Regions from separate parts of the Ruegeria sp. AL11 genome, predicted to be linked through region 2. Evidence: riboswitches for the same ligand, from Rfam matches in the RefSeq annotation. Region 2 holds a riboswitch; each other region holds the start of a gene.
What was found. Region 2 has a riboswitch for cobalamin ahead of ACR0IP_RS18400 (aromatic ring-hydroxylating oxygenase subunit alpha). Riboswitches for the same ligand answer to the same signal wherever they lie in the genome.
Positions count from the first base shown of each region.

Region 1 (5,873 bases), on a different contig from region 2:
ACCACGATGTGGGAGGCGCATCACCTAAAAGACACGTTCATTGCCGAGGATATCTTGACCGCCGCCCGACGAACGGCTGAGGCGTTGCGCGCGCAAGGCTGTGATCTGGTCATCGCGCTGGCCCATTCGGGGTTGGAGCAATCGACGACTCAGCCGGGGCTTGAGAATGCGGTGATTCCCCTCGCCGAGATTGAGGGCATTGACGCGATTGTTGCCGGTCACACGCACCTGACACTGCCGGGCGCGGGGCATCTCGGGCTTGACGGCGTTGATGCCGAAAATGCTCTGGTCCACGGCACACCTGTGGTCATGGCCGGGTCTGCCGGATCTTTTTTGGGGGTGATGGACCTGCGCCTGACCAAGTCGCCCGAGGGGCGCTGGCAGATCACTGATCGCCACTGTGACCTAGTTGAAACAGCCGATGAGGTCGAAGACAAAGACCTGAACGAGATGTTCAAGCCCGCTCATCTGGCCACGCGCAAGATGATGGCCGAACCTGTCAGCCATACCAAGCAGAGCCTGCACAGCTATTTCAGTTTCTGCGCGCCAGATCGAGGGCTGGCCCTGGTGGCTGCGGCGCAAGCTGCGGGTTTGCGCCCGTTTCTGCACGGCAACGCCTTCGCTGGAGTTCCACTTCTGTCAGCAGTGTCTCCTTACAAATTCGGCGGCCGGGCTGGACCCCGAAACTACACGGACGTGCCTGTGGGTGAGATTTGCCTGCGTCACGTCGCTGACCTGCATGTCTTTCCCAACGAGTTGCGGGCCGTCGATATCACTGGCGCGCAACTGCGGGATTGGCTTGAGATGTCGGCGGGTGTTTTCAACCAGATCCACCCAGACGCCGAAACCGAGATAACCGATTCCCGCCGGGCGGGGCATAACTTTGACGTCGTGTTTGGCGTGACCTATCAGATCGACCTGTCCAGCCCGGCGCGGTTCGATAGCAACGGCGCCTTGACCGATCCAACCGCCCAGCGCGTACGCGACCTGTGCTTTGGCGGGCAAATAGTCCGCGACGACCAGAGCTTTGTGGTCGCCCTCAACAACTATCGCGCCAGCGGTGGTGGGCATTTCCCTTTCGTCACAAAAGCCCGGGCCATTCCTCTGCCGTCCAGGGATATCAAAGAGATACTGCGGGACTACCTGTCAGATCGACTGCTCGCAGACCCTCTGGATCAGGCTCCTTACCCATTCTCCTTAGCCCCGCTTTATGGAACGCACACGATCCTAAGAACCGGCAGCGGAGCATTGAAGTATTTGCCCGAGCTAAACGAGTACTCCCCGGAATTGCTGGGGCCTGATACCGATGGCTTTGAAAGGATACGACTGACTTTGTGACGGGTTGTCATTTTCACATCGTTTCCCTATACCAGGCCCTGAGAGGTTGGCGCGGGCGAGCGCCTCGCCAACCTGGTCAGGTCCGGAAGGAAGCAGCCACAACGAGCCCCGCTTGGGTCGATGTCCAACCTCTCACTTTATAGAAACCATCAGCCGCAGGAGGGCTTCGTGATTGTAGTAAACACCCTTCGGGCAGATCGGTTCTAAACCCAACTCTCCGATTGCCTGAACACATCACCAACGGATGCGCGTCTGCCATCAGATGGGATTGCTATATCTGAACACAGGCAAACCAATGTCTTTTACTCTTTCGGACCTGGGATGGTCCTCTCACTTTGCTGCACAGCACACGGCGCACGCGCAGCTCACGCCTTTTCGTATCACCGCCGTTCACCGGGACCGTCTGGTCGGGATGAACGAGGCTGGTGAAGCATCTCTGTTTGCCCCTGGTCACTCTACCGGCGACTTTGCTGTCGGAGATTGGGTGCTGGCCGATGACAAGAATCGCGTTCAGCATCTGCTTGACCGGCGCAGCCTGTTGCAACGCCGTGCTGCCGGAACCGGGGCCGAGGCGCAGTTGATCGCAGCCAATGTTGACGTGCTGTTCATCGTCAGCTCGTGCAATGCGGATTTCAATGTGCCCCGGCTCGAACGGTATCTGGCACTGGCGCATCAGGCGGGCTGCTATCCTGTCGTGGTCCTGACCAAAGCAGATAGCTGCTCGGACCCAGCAGCCTACGCCAAACAGGCCGAAGCGCTGGCACCGTTTTTGACAGTCCTGACGGTCAACGCGCATGACGCGTTAGACCTGCAGCAGGTTCTGGCATGGTGTCCGACAGGTCAGACAGCGGCTTTGGTCGGGTCATCCGGGGTTGGCAAAACAACGCTCGCCAACGGAATGACCGGGCAGGATCAGGCAACAGCCGCAATCCGAGAGGATGACGCCCGCGGCCGTCACACCACGACGTCTCGTGCCTTGCGTCCGATGCAAAACGGCGGTTGGCTGGTCGACACTCCCGGCATGCGCGCCTTGCGCCTGCTGGATGCGCAGGACGGGGTGGACGAGGTGTTCTCGGACATTCTGGAGCTGGCCCAAGCCTGCCGGTTCTCGGATTGCCAGCATGAGGCCGAGCCCGGTTGCGCCGTGCAGGCCGCGATTGAGGTCGGCACGCTGGATGCAGATCGGCTGGACCGCTGGCGCAAGCTGCGGCGCGAGGATCAGCGCAACTCCGAGACCGTGGCCGAGGCGCGGGCACGCGACAAGGCTTTCGGCAAGATGGTCCGATCCGCGATGCACGGAAAATCCGCGCGGCGCGGCGATTGAAACACGGGCTGAAACAGGGGCGCCGGTCCACCGGCGCCCCCCATCAAGCGATCAATCGAGGCCAGAGCGCCGCATTGCGGCGGGCAAACACACCGATATGGCCGATTTCCGGAACGTCAAACTCTTCTGGTGACAGCAGGTTACGGCGCGCCTTTGGCCCGTAAAGTTCAGCCAACCGCCAAACGGCAGCTTCTGGGACCATCTCGTCATCCGTGAAGGCGAACAGGTCGACGGGAGTGTCCGCATCTTGCCATGTGGCATGCGGCAGGGTGTCTCCCATCTCGGGCAGGTAGCTGTGCGGCGCGGTGCACCACTTGCGCCACTGCCAATAGACCGCAGGCGGCAGGTCCGACCCGAACCCCAGAGCCTTGCCGGGCAAGTAGCCCAAACCGCGCACGACCAGAGGCACGTGCCCGTACCAGAATAACCCTGCCAAAGCGCGGTACGGCCAAGGATGATCGCGTAGTGTCACAAGGCCGGAACAGACGCAGATCATGCGATCAATCTTGTCGATATCCGGCTGTACCGGTCCCAACATCCCTCCAAGCGAATGGCCAATCGACCAATGCTGCGCCAGCGGGAACCGTCGGCGCATCTCGGCCCGCGCGGCGGGCATGTCCTGCAACGCCCAATCGGCCATCGAAATCTTCGACCAACGCTGTGGGCCCGATTTCGAATGCCCGAATTCCCGGTAGTCGTAGATCAGACAGGCGATATCACGATCCGAGGCCAACCATTGTGCGAAATGCTTGTAGTAGTCTCGCGGAACCCCTGTCGCGCTGTTGACCACCACTACGGTTTCGGGCTGCGCCACGGGCCGGTAGATCCGCCCGGACAGGGCACCATCCCCCACCGGGATCTGAACATCTTCGATCAGCACTGTTTGGTTTGCATCCAACATGGGCATCCTCGGTGGAAAACTGAACTGATGAGTTCACATTGCAACTTGACCCCAGACAGCCCATGCAAGTCAACTGCGATCCCGCTTGACCACGCGTCCACTTTGCGGATCGTCTTTCCGCAGCGCAGAAAGTTCAACTTGACTCAGAATGGTTATGAACGCTAGCGATGGTTCGATGGTTCCCGGCTTTCACAAGAAGTCGGGATGAAAAGGGAACACGGTGCGGTTTTCCCCGGCTTGCTCGGGACGAACCAAATCCGCGACTGCCCCCGCAACTGTAAGCGGTGAGCGATGTCGAAGAGCCACTGGCCGAAAGGCCGGGAAGGTCGGCAAAGCGATGACCCGCAAGTCAGGAGACCTGCCATCGTCAACATAACCCAAACTCGGGCGGGGTGTCCGGGCAGGCCGTGACAGACCCTATCTGCCCCACCTGATCCCAGCCCCTGTCCACCGCGCGGAGGGCGCAGGATGATCTGGAAGACGAAGACACATAGGTTCTCAGCAACCATCTGCCAACATACCGGCAAGACATGCCCTGCACTTGCACGGCTGGCGCGTTCGATGGTTGACGCGCTGGACCAAGCCGGTCCGGCGACCACATCGGATTTCGAAATAGAAGGCAGCAGCGACCTGACCCATTGCACGGACGGCTGCCACGCCCGGTTTCGGGCCAGCCAGTCTCAGGTGCGGGTCTATTGCGGAGCGGACCCTGATGTCGACAGTGAGGTCCTCGATCTCTATGCCGATTTGATGTTCGGTACCGACACGAGCAGCCTGCCTGCCGCAGCCATGACTTCCCTGCCCTGCGCCATGCTCGAGGCATCAGTGATTGCGCCACGCAAACCGGCCCCGGCGGAACTGCAACTGTCGGCTTAAGAATCCGCCAAAGCTCGGGCGGGCAAGGTGGCCCAGTGCTTCTGTGCATCGGTTTCGACTGCGCAGGGGCGCAGCTTGCGCAACCGGTCCAGTGCTTGGGTTGGAGCCTCGCCGCATTCGATCATCAACCTAAGCACCACCATGCCGGAGCGACCGCATCCGCCCTGACAATGGACAAGCACGCGCCCTCCGCCAGACAAAGCCTGACGCGCCGCGGCACTGACATCGGGCCATTGCGCATCAACCTCTGACGGTGGCACGCCGAAATCCTGAATCGGCAGATGCACCCAGCGGCTGGCGCGACCCTGAACGTCGCGGCCAAAATCGCGGGCTCCGAACTGGACCAGCTCGGCCTCGGTTGTCATCGAAAGCACGAGCCCCGGCCTCCAATCTCCAATCGTTTCAAGGTCGCCTGCATAGTCGCCGCCCTTTCCCGGCATCGACGTTAGGGCAAGTGTGCCCCCGCCCACTTGCAAAGCATGAATGACCAAATTCGTCATGACAGCATCCCCCCGGAAGCGTTGATCCTGACTCTAGGCTTGATTCACAATCTGAAGAGTGTACCCCTGACGCGCCAGTTTCCAAAACAAAATCGTTCTTCAACTCATGTGGACGCGGGCGGCGCGGGCCTCTACGCTGCGGTGACGTTCCGAATCCGCCAGAGCAGACATGACCGACTCAGACAGCCCCGCCTATCAGGTTCTCGCCCGAAAATACCGCCCGGAAACCTTTGCCGATCTGGTGGGTCAGGATGCGATGGTCCGCACGCTCAAAAACGCGTTCGAGGCGGATCGCATCGCGCAAGCCTTTGTCATGACAGGCATTCGCGGAACCGGTAAAACCACGACCGCACGGATCATTGCGAAAGGCATGAACTGCATCGGACCGGACGGAACTGGCGGACCCACGACCGAGCCTTGCGGCCAATGTGAGCACTGCGTCGCCATCATGGAAGGTCGTCATGTCGACGTCATGGAGATGGACGCCGCCAGCCGCACCGGCGTGAATGATATTCGCGAGATTATCGACAGTGTTCGCTACCGCGCAGCCTCGGCCCGCTACAAGATCTACATCATCGATGAAGTCCACATGCTGTCGACCAGCGCCTTCAACGCGCTGCTCAAGACGCTTGAAGAACCTCCCGCGCACGTGAAGTTCATCTTCGCCACAACTGAGATTCGCAAGGTTCCCGTCACGGTTCTGTCGCGCTGCCAACGCTTCGACCTACGTAGGATCGAGCCCGAGGATATGATCGGCCTGCTGCGCAAGATCGCCTCAGCTGAGAGCGCAGAGATTGCCGAGGATGCGCTGGCGCTGATCACCCGTGCTGCCGAGGGATCTGCTCGCGACGCGACCTCATTGCTGGATCAGGCGATCTCGCACGGGGCCGGAGAGACGACGGCAGATCAAGTACGCGCGATGCTGGGCCTGGCG
Region 1 is NZ_JBQFXO010000017.1:1,098-6,970, reverse strand. It holds gene ACR0IP_RS21860 (bifunctional 2',3'-cyclic-nucleotide 2'-phosphodiesterase/3'-nucleotidase) at 1-1,338, shown strand, start outside; RNA gene ffs (signal recognition particle sRNA small type) at 1,378-1,476, shown strand; gene rsgA (ribosome small subunit-dependent GTPase A) at 1,634-2,662, shown strand; gene ACR0IP_RS21845 (alpha/beta hydrolase family protein) at 2,706-3,563, opposite strand; cobalamin riboswitch at 3,724-3,943, shown strand; gene ACR0IP_RS21840 (hypothetical protein) at 4,032-4,439, shown strand; gene ACR0IP_RS21835 (phosphatase domain-containing protein) at 4,436-4,939, opposite strand; gene ACR0IP_RS21830 (DNA polymerase III subunit gamma/tau) at 5,109-5,873, shown strand, end outside.
Region 1: it holds a riboswitch for cobalamin, as region 2 does, so the genes downstream of both, ACR0IP_RS21840 (hypothetical protein) here and ACR0IP_RS18400 (aromatic ring-hydroxylating oxygenase subunit alpha) in region 2, are expected to answer to the same signal.

Region 2 (5,873 bases):
CCATATCCCGCCATGCGGCAGAAATCTTGCCAGTTCCGATCGAAAGCGGCACGCTCTGGGATACGTACACAGCGGCCCTTGCTGTCACCGAGGCGCTGGTGACGCGTATTGCCGAAGACAACTGGGACCAGACGAAGTCCCGCATCGAAGCCTGGGATGCCATGCGATCCCACAACCAGGACCCCAACCCATGATGCCCAAAACCCCCCTGATGTTCGTCGCCACCTCTGACCTTGCCGGTAAATTGCGGGGCAAGGCGTTTCCGACGGATCAACTGAACAAGCGGTTGCAGCGCGGCGTCGGGTGGACACCTACGAATGTCCAGATCAACTGCTTTGACGGAATTGCCGAAAGCCCGTTTGGCGCGCTGGGCGATCTTCTTCTGATCCCGGACGCCACGGCCGAGGCAAAGGTCGAGTTCGGCGAAGACTCCGGCCTGCACTTTCTTATGGGCGATATCGTCACTCTGGACGGAGACCCTTGGGACTTCTGCACGCGCAGTTTGTTAAGGGCGGCGCTGGAGCGGCTGCACAAGGTCTCAGGAGCAAATTTGCTGGCCGCGTTCGAGCATGAGTTCCAGCTGAAAGATCCGCCAAGCCAGGCCAACGAAGCCTATGGTCACCGCGGCTTTGGCCTGCAGCGGGATCTGTGCGAGACCTTGATCAATGCGATTTCTCAGGTCGGTCTCAAGCCGGATTCGATCATGAAGGAATATGGGCCAAACCAATATGAGGTCGTCATAGGCCCCGAGCTGGGTGTTCGCGCGGCGGACGCGGCCATCATGGTACGCGAACTGACCTATGCGACTGCACAGGCTTATGGCGAACGGGCTACCTATACCCCTATTCGCGATGTCGCGAGCGTTGGGAATGGGGTTCATTTCCATATGAGCTTTGTGGACGATAGTGGCGCGCCGCTGACCTACGCCGAAGACGGGCCCTGCGGCATGTCGGACCTGACGAGCGCTTTCGCCGCCGGAGTTCTGAAATATCTGGATGCGATCCTGGCTCTGACAGCGCCTTCGGTGATCTCCTATGAACGCCTGACACCGCATCGTTGGTCTGCGGCTTTCAATAATCTGGGTTTCCGCGACCGCGAGGCTTCCTTGCGGATTTGTCCGGTGACCGCAAAAGACCCAGCCTCAATCGCGGGGCAGTTCAACATCGAATACCGTGCGGCGGATGCTGCAGCTTCGCCTCATCTGGCGCTTGCTGCGGTTGTCATGGCCGGGACGCAGGGGATCAATGAAGGGCTACCCGCTCCCGTTCCAACCGAAGAGGATCTTTCGCTTTTGGACGTCGCAGAACTTACCCAAAGAGGGCTGGTGCGCTTGCCTCAGACTTTGGAAGATGCGCTCGACCGGTTCGTAAACAACTCGGTCGTGACCGGCTGGTTCCCCGAGGGCTTTGCCGAGCTGTACCAAGCCCACAAACAATCCGAGATCGCGACAACCGCACATCTGGACACAGACGCACGCTGCCGATTGTACGAAGAAACATATTGACCTGAGCGGCTGGTCTTGCGGAAGCTCGTGGAATGCAACCTCTGGGGCGTCGGTCGGATAATCTCGCGCAGCATGACGCGGTGCAGGCTGTTTAGCTCAGGATAGGGATGGATCATGAACCGTTCAGAAACCGATGCCATCTTGAATTTGCATAGGCTGGCTTTTGGCGAAGCAGAAGGTGACGAAATCGCTCAACTCGCCGAAGATCTCCTTGAGCATCCGGAAACGATTTCAATCAGCGTAAGGCGTGACGGGCAGATCGCGGGCAATGTCATGTTCACCCCGTTAGTTTTCCAGGATCACCCAGACGTAAGATGCTATCTTCTGGCACCCTGCGGTGTCTCGCCCGAGCATCAAGGCCGCGGTGTTGGCAGAGAGATGATGGAGACCAGCATCAAGCACTTGAGGTTCATTGGAACAGACGCTGTCTTCGTGTTGGGCGTGCCGACATTCTACCCCTTATTCGGGTTTGTTCCGACCGACAAAGAGACGCCATATCCGGACCTTCTGACGATCCCCGAGGCATGGATGACGCTTGAGCTCACTGCAGGATCGGTTGAAAAGCTGGGGGGCAAGACACTTGCGATTGCGCCCTTTATGCACGCGCATTTGTGGGACACATCGCAACACGGGTGAATTCGGTTTTCTTGTCCTTGCCTCAAACCACGGACTTGTTTCAGGTTTCCATTTCTGCTGGGCATGTCTGTTTTGTTTCTGGAAATGTCGCAAGGCTTTCAGCCACGAATCCATCCCCGAGTAGGTTGCGCATGTGAGGTGCTGCTGTCTGATTCTCAGGCGGCAGAGAATTGGGAAGCCGGTGCAATTCCGGCGCTGCCCCCGCAACGGTAAGAAAGGTCAGGTTCGACAGGTGACCACTGGGACGAGGATCCCGGGAAGGTGTCGAGACCGGGCGCAAGCCCCTTTCAAGTCCGGAAACCAGCCTTGCATATATGTCAAACCGCGGGTGGCGGTGGGGGCACAAGTTTCGGACGTGATCCTCGCACGGCTCCGGACTGGCCTCTTATGTCATCTGCCCAAGCTGAGCCGCGGGCGCGGCAGGAGAGCCAGAAGTGAGCAACGTTCAAAGCCTGTTGGTGCGTCGAAACCCGGCCTATGCCCTTGAACAGGCGTTCTATACCGATCCAGATGTCTTTCAGGCGGATCTTGAGGCCATCCACTACCGCAACTGGCTATTTGCCATTCCGGCATGTGAACTGGTGAAAACAGGCGACTATGTGACCTACACTGTAGGCGCATACCGCGTGATCATTGTGCGCGGCGCGGACAACCAGATCCGGGCCTTCCACAATACCTGCCGCCATCGCGGGTCAATCATCTGCAAAGCGGCCAAGGGGAACTCGCCCAAACTGGTCTGCCCCTATCACCAGTGGACCTATGAGCTTGACGGCTCATTGCTGTGGGCGCGTGATATGGGGCCTGATTTCGACCCCAAACAACACGGGCTGAAAACCGTTCACTGCCGTGAACTGGCCGGGCTGATCTATATCTGTCTTGCGGATGAAGCGCCCGATTTCGACACTTTCGCGAATAGAGCACGGCCCTATCTGGAGCCGCATGATCTAAGCAACGCCAAGGTCGCCTTTGAAAGCACGATCATCGAAAAGGGTAACTGGAAGTTGGTTTGGGAAAACAACCGTGAGTGCTATCACTGCGGTGGCAATCACCCTTCGCTGTGCCGGACCTTCCCTGATGATCCCTCGGTAACCGGTATCGAAGGGGGGGAAACCCCGGCCTTCATGCAAACTCACTTCGACCGTTGCGAGGCTGCGGGAATGCCGTCGCAGTTCTATCTGCATGATGACGGGCAATACCGCCTGGCGCGCATGCCGCTGAAGGAAGGGGCGGAAAGCTACACTCTGGACGGTAAATCCGCGGTGCGTCGCTTTCTTGGCCGTTCGCCCTTTGCAGATGCGGGGACGTTGTTGAAGTTCCACTATCCCAGCACGTGGAACCACTTCCTGGCCGATCATTCGATTGTTTTCCGGATCACGCCGGTCAGCCCGACCGAGACCGAAGTCACCACGAAATGGCTGGTCAACAAGGATGCGGTCGAAGGGGTCGACTATGACGTCAAGCGTCTGACCGAGGTCTGGATGGCCACCAATGACGAAGATCGCCGTGTGGTGGAAGACAACCAGATAGGCATCAACAGTCCGGCCTATGTGCCGGGACCGTATTCTGGGATCCAGGAATCCGGTGTTCTGCAATTCACCGATTGGTATTGCAGCGCTTTGGCGCATCACCTTGCACCTGACACGATGGCGGCGGAGTGACGGAGATGAAAGATCTGAACGCTGTTGCCTCGGTCTGGCAGGATGACGAGACGCTGGAATGCGTCTCGGTCGTGCCCGAGACGCCAAACACCGCCAGCTTTACGTTCCGCGCCCCTTCCGGAGCCTTGTTTGCCTACCATCCAGGTCAGTTCCTAACGCTCGAGATTCCGGCGCCGGGGCAGCCGGGAGGCGTTGTGCATCGGACCTATACGATATCGTCATCCCCATCGCGTCCACGGTCCATCACGATTACGGCCAAGGCGCAACCGGACAGCATCGGCACTCGCTGGATGCTGAACAATCTGCAGCCAGGTATGCGGATGCGGGCGATTGGCCCGGCGGGTCTGTTTACCAATGCTGAAAGCGCCGCCCCCAAATATCTGTTCATCTCGGCGGGGTCGGGCATCACTCCTATGATGTCGATGACGACCTGCATGTGGGACGAAGGCCGCGATCTGGATGTCGTCTTCATCAACTGCGCCAAACGTCCGTCTGAGATCATCTTCCGCCAACGGTTGGAACAGATGGCAAGTCGGACGCCGGGTCTGGATCTGAAGTTTGTGGTTGAGGAAGCGGATCGCTACAGCCCTTGGACCGGCTATCAGGGTCAGTTCAACCAGCTGATGCTGGGTCTCATGGCTCCCGACTATTTGGACCGTGAGGTCTATTGCTGCGGTCCGGAACCGTTCATGCAGGCTGTCCGTGAAGCTCTGTCGGGTCTTGGCTTTGACATGGACAACTATAATCAGGAAAGCTTTGGAGCTCCGGTTGAGACCGAAGCGGATCAGCCCGATCTGGATGATATCGTTCCTGACGATGACAGCGCCGCCGAAATCGTGTTTGCGACCTCGGGTGTCACCACCAAAGTTGCCGAGACAGATACGGTTCTGGTCGCCGCACGTGCGGTTGGATTGAACATCGCCTCGGGCTGTACGTTTGGCGTTTGCGGCACCTGCAAAATCAAAAAGACCTCGGGTGAGGTTCACATGGTTCACAACGGCGGTATCTCCGAGGATGACATAGCAGCAGGCTACATTCTGGCGTGCTGTTCAAACCCGATCGGCAAGGTCGAAGTTGAGGTGTGAACGGGAAGTCTCAGGCTGAAACTGCAGAGCGGTTACGGCCGCCTGCGGTTTCAGAGTTTCAAATATTTGTATTAATATCATATACTTATCGTCCCTATGCGCGCTTAAGGGAGCTTGGGTGGCACAGGTTTGCTCGCGGATAGTTGATTCTATTCGGCAACATTCACGTGATTGCTCAAATTCTGTCTCTTTTCCGCCGAAATCTCCCCTGATAAAGCGGGTTGAGTACTGGGTGGGGTGTTGATAAGTGCGAGCAGGTATATGAGAGCCGGATATAACGGTCGTGTAGCCATTTCATGGAATCAAACTGAGCTTGATGGGCTTGAGGCAGCGCCTTTGGCCTTTTTGGCGGTCGGGTCCGCATGGTCCTGGCGTGGTCAGGCGCTGGTGTTGGGCGAAGTGGCGGAGCAAAATCTTGAGCAACTGGGAAATATGGGCGCGACCCCTGTGCGCACCCGCGACGCGTTTTCAGCCCCGCAAGAGATCTCGGGAGAGTATTGCGGTTCGGTCACATTGACCAATGGGGCGCAGCGCTTTTCGGCAGATTTGGTTATCACCGATGACGAACAATGGCCGACTCTGGTGTTCAACACTGGCTGTCCCCCTCGGGATCAGGATTTCTGGATTAGCGAAGTAACGCATGCCGGTGTCGACCTGCAGAGCGTACCGCAACCGACTGCACAGGTGGTGGCGTTTCCGGGAAAATCCGCGCCGGGTTTCTTTTCATAGGTTTGGTTACCTAGCTGGCGCTGAACCCGTTGGCCTAAAAACCCTTCAAGAAATTTAAGCAGGGCCGTCGGGACGTGTTGACTCTGACAGTTCTGCGGATATAAGCGCGGCTTCATTGGTGTTGGTGGCCCCCGCAAGGGGATGCCTGTCATGGGGGAAACCTCAAGAGGACAACGCCCTTTATAACCCGGCACCACGCCTGGTCTGAACTGGAACTGCCCGGTCCGAGCGGAGACGCTATTTCGGCCCGAAAAGTGGGAA
Region 2 is NZ_JBQFXO010000011.1:177,425-183,297, reverse strand. It holds gene ACR0IP_RS18415 (MurR/RpiR family transcriptional regulator) at 1-194, shown strand, start outside; gene ACR0IP_RS18410 (type I glutamate--ammonia ligase) at 194-1,504, shown strand; gene ACR0IP_RS18405 (GNAT family N-acetyltransferase) at 1,619-2,140, shown strand; cobalamin riboswitch at 2,260-2,463, shown strand; gene ACR0IP_RS18400 (aromatic ring-hydroxylating oxygenase subunit alpha) at 2,575-3,798, shown strand; gene ACR0IP_RS18395 (FAD-binding oxidoreductase) at 3,804-4,883, shown strand; gene ACR0IP_RS18390 (hypothetical protein) at 5,145-5,612, shown strand.

Region 3 (5,873 bases), on a different contig from region 2:
GGTCATGACCAACAGCTTCGGCTTTGGCGGCACGAACGGATCCATGATCCTGTCAAAGTATAACGGGTGAACGAGATGTCGGAAGTTCTAAAAGGGAAACGCGGCCTGATCATGGGTGTCGCCAATGACCGGTCGATTGCCTGGGGTATCTCGAAAGCGATGCATGAAGCAGGGGCTGAGCTGGCTTTCACCTATCAGGGCGACGCGTTCGGGAAGCGTCTGCAGCCATTGGCCGAAAGCCTCGGCAGCGACTTCATGGTGGATGCGGATGTCACCGATGACGCCTCGCTGGACCGCGCCTTTGGCGAGTTGGGCGAACGCTGGCCAACCATCGACTTTGTCGTTCACGCGATTGCCTATTCGGACAAGAACGAGCTGACAGGCCGGTTTCTGAACACCACAAGGGCCAATTTCAAGCACTCGATGGATGTGTCGGCCTACTCTTTCATCGAGGTCGCCCGTCGCGCCTATCCGCTGATGAAGGACAATGGTGGCTCGCTGCTGACGCTGACCTACCAAGGCTCGAATCGTGTAGTTCCGAATTACAACGTCATGGGCGTTGCCAAAGCCGCGCTGGAATCGGCGACACGGTATCTGGCCAACGACCTCGGCCCCGAAGGCATCCGTGTGAACGCGATTTCGCCCGGCCCGATGAAGACCCTGGCCGGGGCGGCAATCGGCGGTGCGCGCAAGACCTACAAGTTCTGCGACCAAAATGCACCCATGCGCTCGAACGCTACGCTGGAGGCCGTTGGCGGCACGGCGGTTTACCTGACCTCAGACGCGGGGGCTTGCACCTCGGGCGAGATCATCAGGGTGGATGGCGGTTTCCACGTGCTTGGAATGCCACAGCCGGATTTCATGTGACCATATCTTTCCCAGACGCCGCCAAGATTTGACCATCTTTCGGCGTCAGGGATATGGGCATGAGCAAAACCGACCAGATCCTTGCCAGCAATACGCGTGGCACCCAGACCAGACGGAAAACGGGGTTCCTAAGCCCCCGCGCCCGTGTTCTGCTTTTGACGCTGACCACATTGCTGGTGTTGTTCGTGTTCTTCACGCAACCGCAGGTCCGTGCAGCGCTTGACGGGCTTTGGGGCTAAGACCTCAAGCCTTCAGTTCACCGAGACAACCTCAATATCGAAGATCAGGTCCTGCCCGGCCAGCGGGTGATTGGCGTCCAGCGTCACCGTGGCCTCGTTCGCCTCGACAACCGTTACCGGCAGCGCCTGACCATCGGGGGTCTGCATCTGCAACTGGGTTCCAGGCTCTAGCGGGATGTCGTCCGGAATACCTTCACGCGGAATGTCCTGCCGCATCGCCGGGTTGATCGGACCATAGGCGTCGACACAGGCAATCTCGACCCGCTTCTTGTCGCCAACCGCCAATCCTGGCATCGCGCTGTCCAGGCCGGGTATGATCTGGCCCGAACCGACAACAAACTCTAACGGATCGCGCCCGTCTGAGCTGTCAAAGACAGTCTCGTCCAACAGCGTGCCGGTATAGTGGATGCGAACTGTGTCGCCTTGCTTGATCTCAGACATTGGGCCTCCGGGGCGTGTGGGGAATAGGGCGCCGAACACAAGCGCGCTACGCCGGAGTCTGACTCAGCGCAGGATGCATGCATCTGATTCTGATGTCCAGATTGCGGTGAAGGCGTGCGCGTCCTTTTGTCGTCGCTTACACGCGCGCCTTCAATACCAAGCGTGCAGAACAGGAACATCCGATCCTATCGACAAGATGTTATCGCTGCAGTCTTAAATAGAGATTGACCGGTGATGGGAATCTCTGCCATCAGCGTCCTCATGTCCGGTTCCGGGTTCGCCCGGAGAAAAGGGAATGCGGTGCGGGGAATTCTGATCCACCCAATGCCGCAACTGCCCCCGCAACTGTAGGCGGTGAGCAGGGCTGACACGCCACTGGGTTCCACCCGGGAAGGCCAGCCCCATGCTTTGACCCGCAAGTCAGGAGACCTGCCGGATATGCACCCTCGGAAGGGGTGTGTCACCGATGCTGGGGTGTGCATTGGGCCGATGCCCTTATTTTGGGTACATGGCTCCGTTCGTCCCGATATCAAGCAAGAAACGTGCCGGGGTTGGCACGAAGGACGAAGGAAAGACCTTGTGAAGAAACTATTTTGCACAGCTGCGGCTGCGCTGGCGATTCCAGCGATGGCGCAGGCGCATTTTCTGCTGGAATACACCACCGACACGCTGATCGAGGCGCCGGGCGACGTGCCGGTCAAGCTGATCTTCTGGCACCCGTTTGAAAACGGCCATGTCATGGATCTGGACAAGCCGCAGGAATTCTATGTGATCCACAATGGCGAAAAGACCGACCTGCTGGACACGCTGGAGCCCATCCGGTTTTCGAGCCCCGAAAACGAAGGCGCGGCCTTCCAGGGATCTGTTCCGGTCAAACGTTCGGGCGACTACGTAGTGGTCACCGTGCCTGAGCCCTATTACGAAGAGGCCGAGGATATCTATATCCAGCAGATCACCAAGGCGTTCCTGAACCGCAACGAACTGCCGACCGACTGGATGAACCCCGCAGGTCTGGCGACCGAGATCGTGCCGCTGAACAAGCCCTACAACGTCATCGCAGGTTCGACCTTCACCGGTCAGGTTCTGGCGAATGGCGAACCGGTTGCCGGCGCTGAGATTGAGATCGAGTACATGGCCGCCAAGCCCAGCTTCGACAGCCAAGCCTCGTCCGAGCCTACCGTTTCGCCGATGCCCGGTGGCGCTGTTGTCGCTATTTCCGACGCCAACGGCTATTTCTCCTTCGGTGTCCCGAAAGCTGGCTACTGGGGCTTTGCCGCCCTCGGCGCTGGTCCGGAAACCGAACATGAAGGCAAAGAGCTGAGCCAGGACGCGGTGATCTGGATCCGCGCCTGGGACATGGAGTAACCCCAGATGCACATCGTCGACGGAGCCCTGTCCAACCCGGTCGTCATCGGCGGCGCTATTGCCGCCGCTGGTGGGGTTGCCATGGGCCTCAGGTCGCTGGATCTGGACCGCATCCCCACAGCTGGGGTGCTAGCGGCCAGTTTCTTCGTGGCTTCTCTGATCCACGTGCCGATTGGGCCGTCGTCGGTGCATCTGATCCTCAACGGTCTGGCCGGGCTTCTGCTCGGCTGGGCCGCCTTCCCGGCCCTGTTTGTGGGTCTGCTGCTACAGGCAGTCTTTTTCGGCTTCGGCGGGCTGACGGTGCTGGGGATCAACACGCTCAACATCGCTTTTCCGGCCGTACTAGCGGGGCTGCTGTTTCGACCTCTGATCGGACGCGGTTCGCCTGTTCATGGCGCAATTTGGGGCGGCATTGGCGGCGCCTTTGCCATTGCAGCCACCACTGTCATGGTGGGTATCTCACTGGCCTTGTCAGGGGACGAATTCCTCCCCGCCGCCAAACTGGTCTTCTTTGCCCATGTCCCCGTGATGGTCATCGAGGCCGTCCTGACAGGATTTGCCATCCTTCTGGCGCGAAAGGTCAAACCTGAACTGTTCCTGACCAGGCCCGCCACATGAGACAGCTTGCCCTCATCCTGGCGCTGTGCGCGGCCCCTCTGCCCGCGCTGGCCCACAAGGTGATTGCCGGGGTCTTTGCGTCCGGTGACGCGATCGAAGGGGAAATCGGCTTCTCCAACGGTACCATGGCGACCGATACCGAGGTCGTCGTGACCGATCCAAACGGGGTCGAGCTGGGTCGAGCCACGACCGACGCCGACGGGTTCTTCATCTACACACCCACCGCACCCGTTGCCCATACCTTCTTTGCCGACCTTGGCGCCGGTCACGTGGCCGAGGTCACCATGCCCGCCGAGGACGTCGCCAAGATCATGGGCGTCGCCGTCCAGAACACGCCCGCAGCGTCGCCCACGCTTACGGCAGCCTCGGAGGGCCTCACAGTCGCCTCTCTCAGCGATGAGGAGCGTCAGGCCATCGCGGCCGCCGTGCGTGACGAAATACGCCCTCTGCGTCGGGAAATCGCCGCCTATCGCGAACACAACGACCTCCAGACCATTCTGGGCGGCATCGGATACATCTTTGGCCTGTTCGGGCTGGGTTTCTACCTCGCGGCGCGGAGGAAACTGGCAAGCTGATGGCACACGTATTGGGACCACAGGAACGGACGCTGGCCGAGGCTGGCACGATCGGTCAACGAGGGTTGATCACCGCGCTTGATCCGCGTGTGCGCATCGTCATGTCCGTTTTGTTTGCGGTCGTTGTGGTCTCCCTATCGTCCCTGCCCGCCCTTGCAGCGGCGCTGATGATCGCGCTGTCTCTGCTGGTGCTGTCCCGACTGCCTTGGCGCAAGACGCTCAAGCGGATGGCGATGATGGACAGTTTCATCATCTTTATGCTTGTCCTGTTGCCCTTCACCATGCCCGGCGACCCGATGTTTACCATCTGGGGGTTTCCAGCCAGTTGGCAGGGGTTCTGGAAAGCCGTGGAAATCGCGCTGACCGCCAATGCCGTGATCCTGACCGTGATGGTTCTGGTCGGCACAATGGAGCCTGTCACCTTGGGCCATGCCCTGCACCGGCTGCGCTGTCCGGAAACACTGGTGAATCTTCTGATGTTCACAATCCGCTACATTGATGTCCTACATGAGGAGTACCAACGCCTGAGCGCCGCGATGAAAGTCCGAGGCTTCCGCCCCGGCACCAACTGGCACACCTACCGCAGCTTTGGCTATCTGGTCGGCATGATGCTGGTCCGGGCAATCGAACGGTCCGAGCGCATCCTCGGTGCGATGAAATGCCGGGGGTTTTCGGGCAAGATGCTGTTGATGCAGGACTATAGCATCAACCGACGTGATATTGTCTTTGCTGCCGGGCTTGGAGCCCTCTGTCTAGCCCTGATCCTAGTGGAATTCGCATGACCCTCATCGCGCTGGACAACATCTGCTTTGCCTATCCCGGACAAGCACCGGTTCTGAACGGTGCTAACCTGCGGCTGGAGGCCGGGCAACGCCTGTCACTGACCGGCCCGAATGGAGCCGGGAAATCCACGCTTCTGCGTATCACACTTGGGCTGCAGCGGCCGTCTTCGGGTGCGGTGACCGTCTTTGGCAAACCAAGAAGGGCGGAGGCCGATTTCCACGAAGTTCGCCGCCATATAGGCCTTGTCTTTCAAGACCCCGACGACCAGCTGTTCTGCCCCACAGTGGCCGAAGACATTGCCTTTGGTCCGCTGAACCTAGGCAAGACACGTGATGAGGCGCTTGCCATCGTGGATCGCGTTCTCGGCGATCTCGACCTCCTGCATCTGAAGGAACGGACCACGCATAAACTGTCAGGCGGCGAAAAGCGTCTGATCACGCTGGCGACGGTTCTGGCGATGGAGCCGCAGGCCCTGCTGCTGGATGAGCCGACGAATGCGCTGGACACTAAGAACGAGGCGCGGTTGCTCGAAATCCTGCAATCTCTGCCTCAGGCCATCGTTCTGGTTAGCCATTCTCCTGCATTTCGCGATGCGCTGACCCCAGACAGGCTGGAATTGCGAGACGGCAAGCTGGTCGCTGTGTGAGAAAGCCTATTTTGGGCGCGCCGATGCAAGCAGTTTGTAACTGCGCAAAACAAAAAACCCCGCGTCGAGGACACGGGGTTCTTTTTTGAAAGCTGCTAGCTTTCTTATTCTTCTGCGGCCTCTTCGGCTGCAACGCGGGCTTTGTCAGCCGCGCCTTTGGCGTCGACGTCACGATCAACGAATTCGATGATCGCCATCGGAGCCATGTCGCCATAGCGGAAGCCAGCTTTCAGGATGCGGACATAGCCGCCCTGACGCTCGGCGTAGCGGGGGCCCAGAACTTCGAACAGCTTTGCGACGTCTTTGTCTTCTTTCAGCTGTGCTGCGGCCTGACGACGA
Region 3 is NZ_JBQFXO010000005.1:261,591-267,463, forward strand. It holds gene fabB (beta-ketoacyl-ACP synthase I) at 1-70, shown strand, start outside; gene ACR0IP_RS10480 (enoyl-ACP reductase FabI) at 76-867, shown strand; gene ACR0IP_RS10485 (hypothetical protein) at 927-1,106, shown strand; gene ACR0IP_RS10490 (FKBP-type peptidyl-prolyl cis-trans isomerase) at 1,119-1,547, opposite strand; cobalamin riboswitch at 1,797-1,998, shown strand; gene ACR0IP_RS10495 (DUF4198 domain-containing protein) at 2,127-2,912, shown strand; gene cbiM (cobalt transporter CbiM) at 2,919-3,530, shown strand; gene ACR0IP_RS10505 (cobalt ABC transporter permease) at 3,527-4,105, shown strand; gene cbiQ (cobalt ECF transporter T component CbiQ) at 4,105-4,887, shown strand; gene ACR0IP_RS10515 (ABC transporter ATP-binding protein) at 4,884-5,534, shown strand; gene rplQ (50S ribosomal protein L17) at 5,639-5,873, opposite strand, start outside.
Region 3: it holds a riboswitch for cobalamin, as region 2 does, so the genes downstream of both, ACR0IP_RS10495 (DUF4198 domain-containing protein) here and ACR0IP_RS18400 (aromatic ring-hydroxylating oxygenase subunit alpha) in region 2, are expected to answer to the same signal.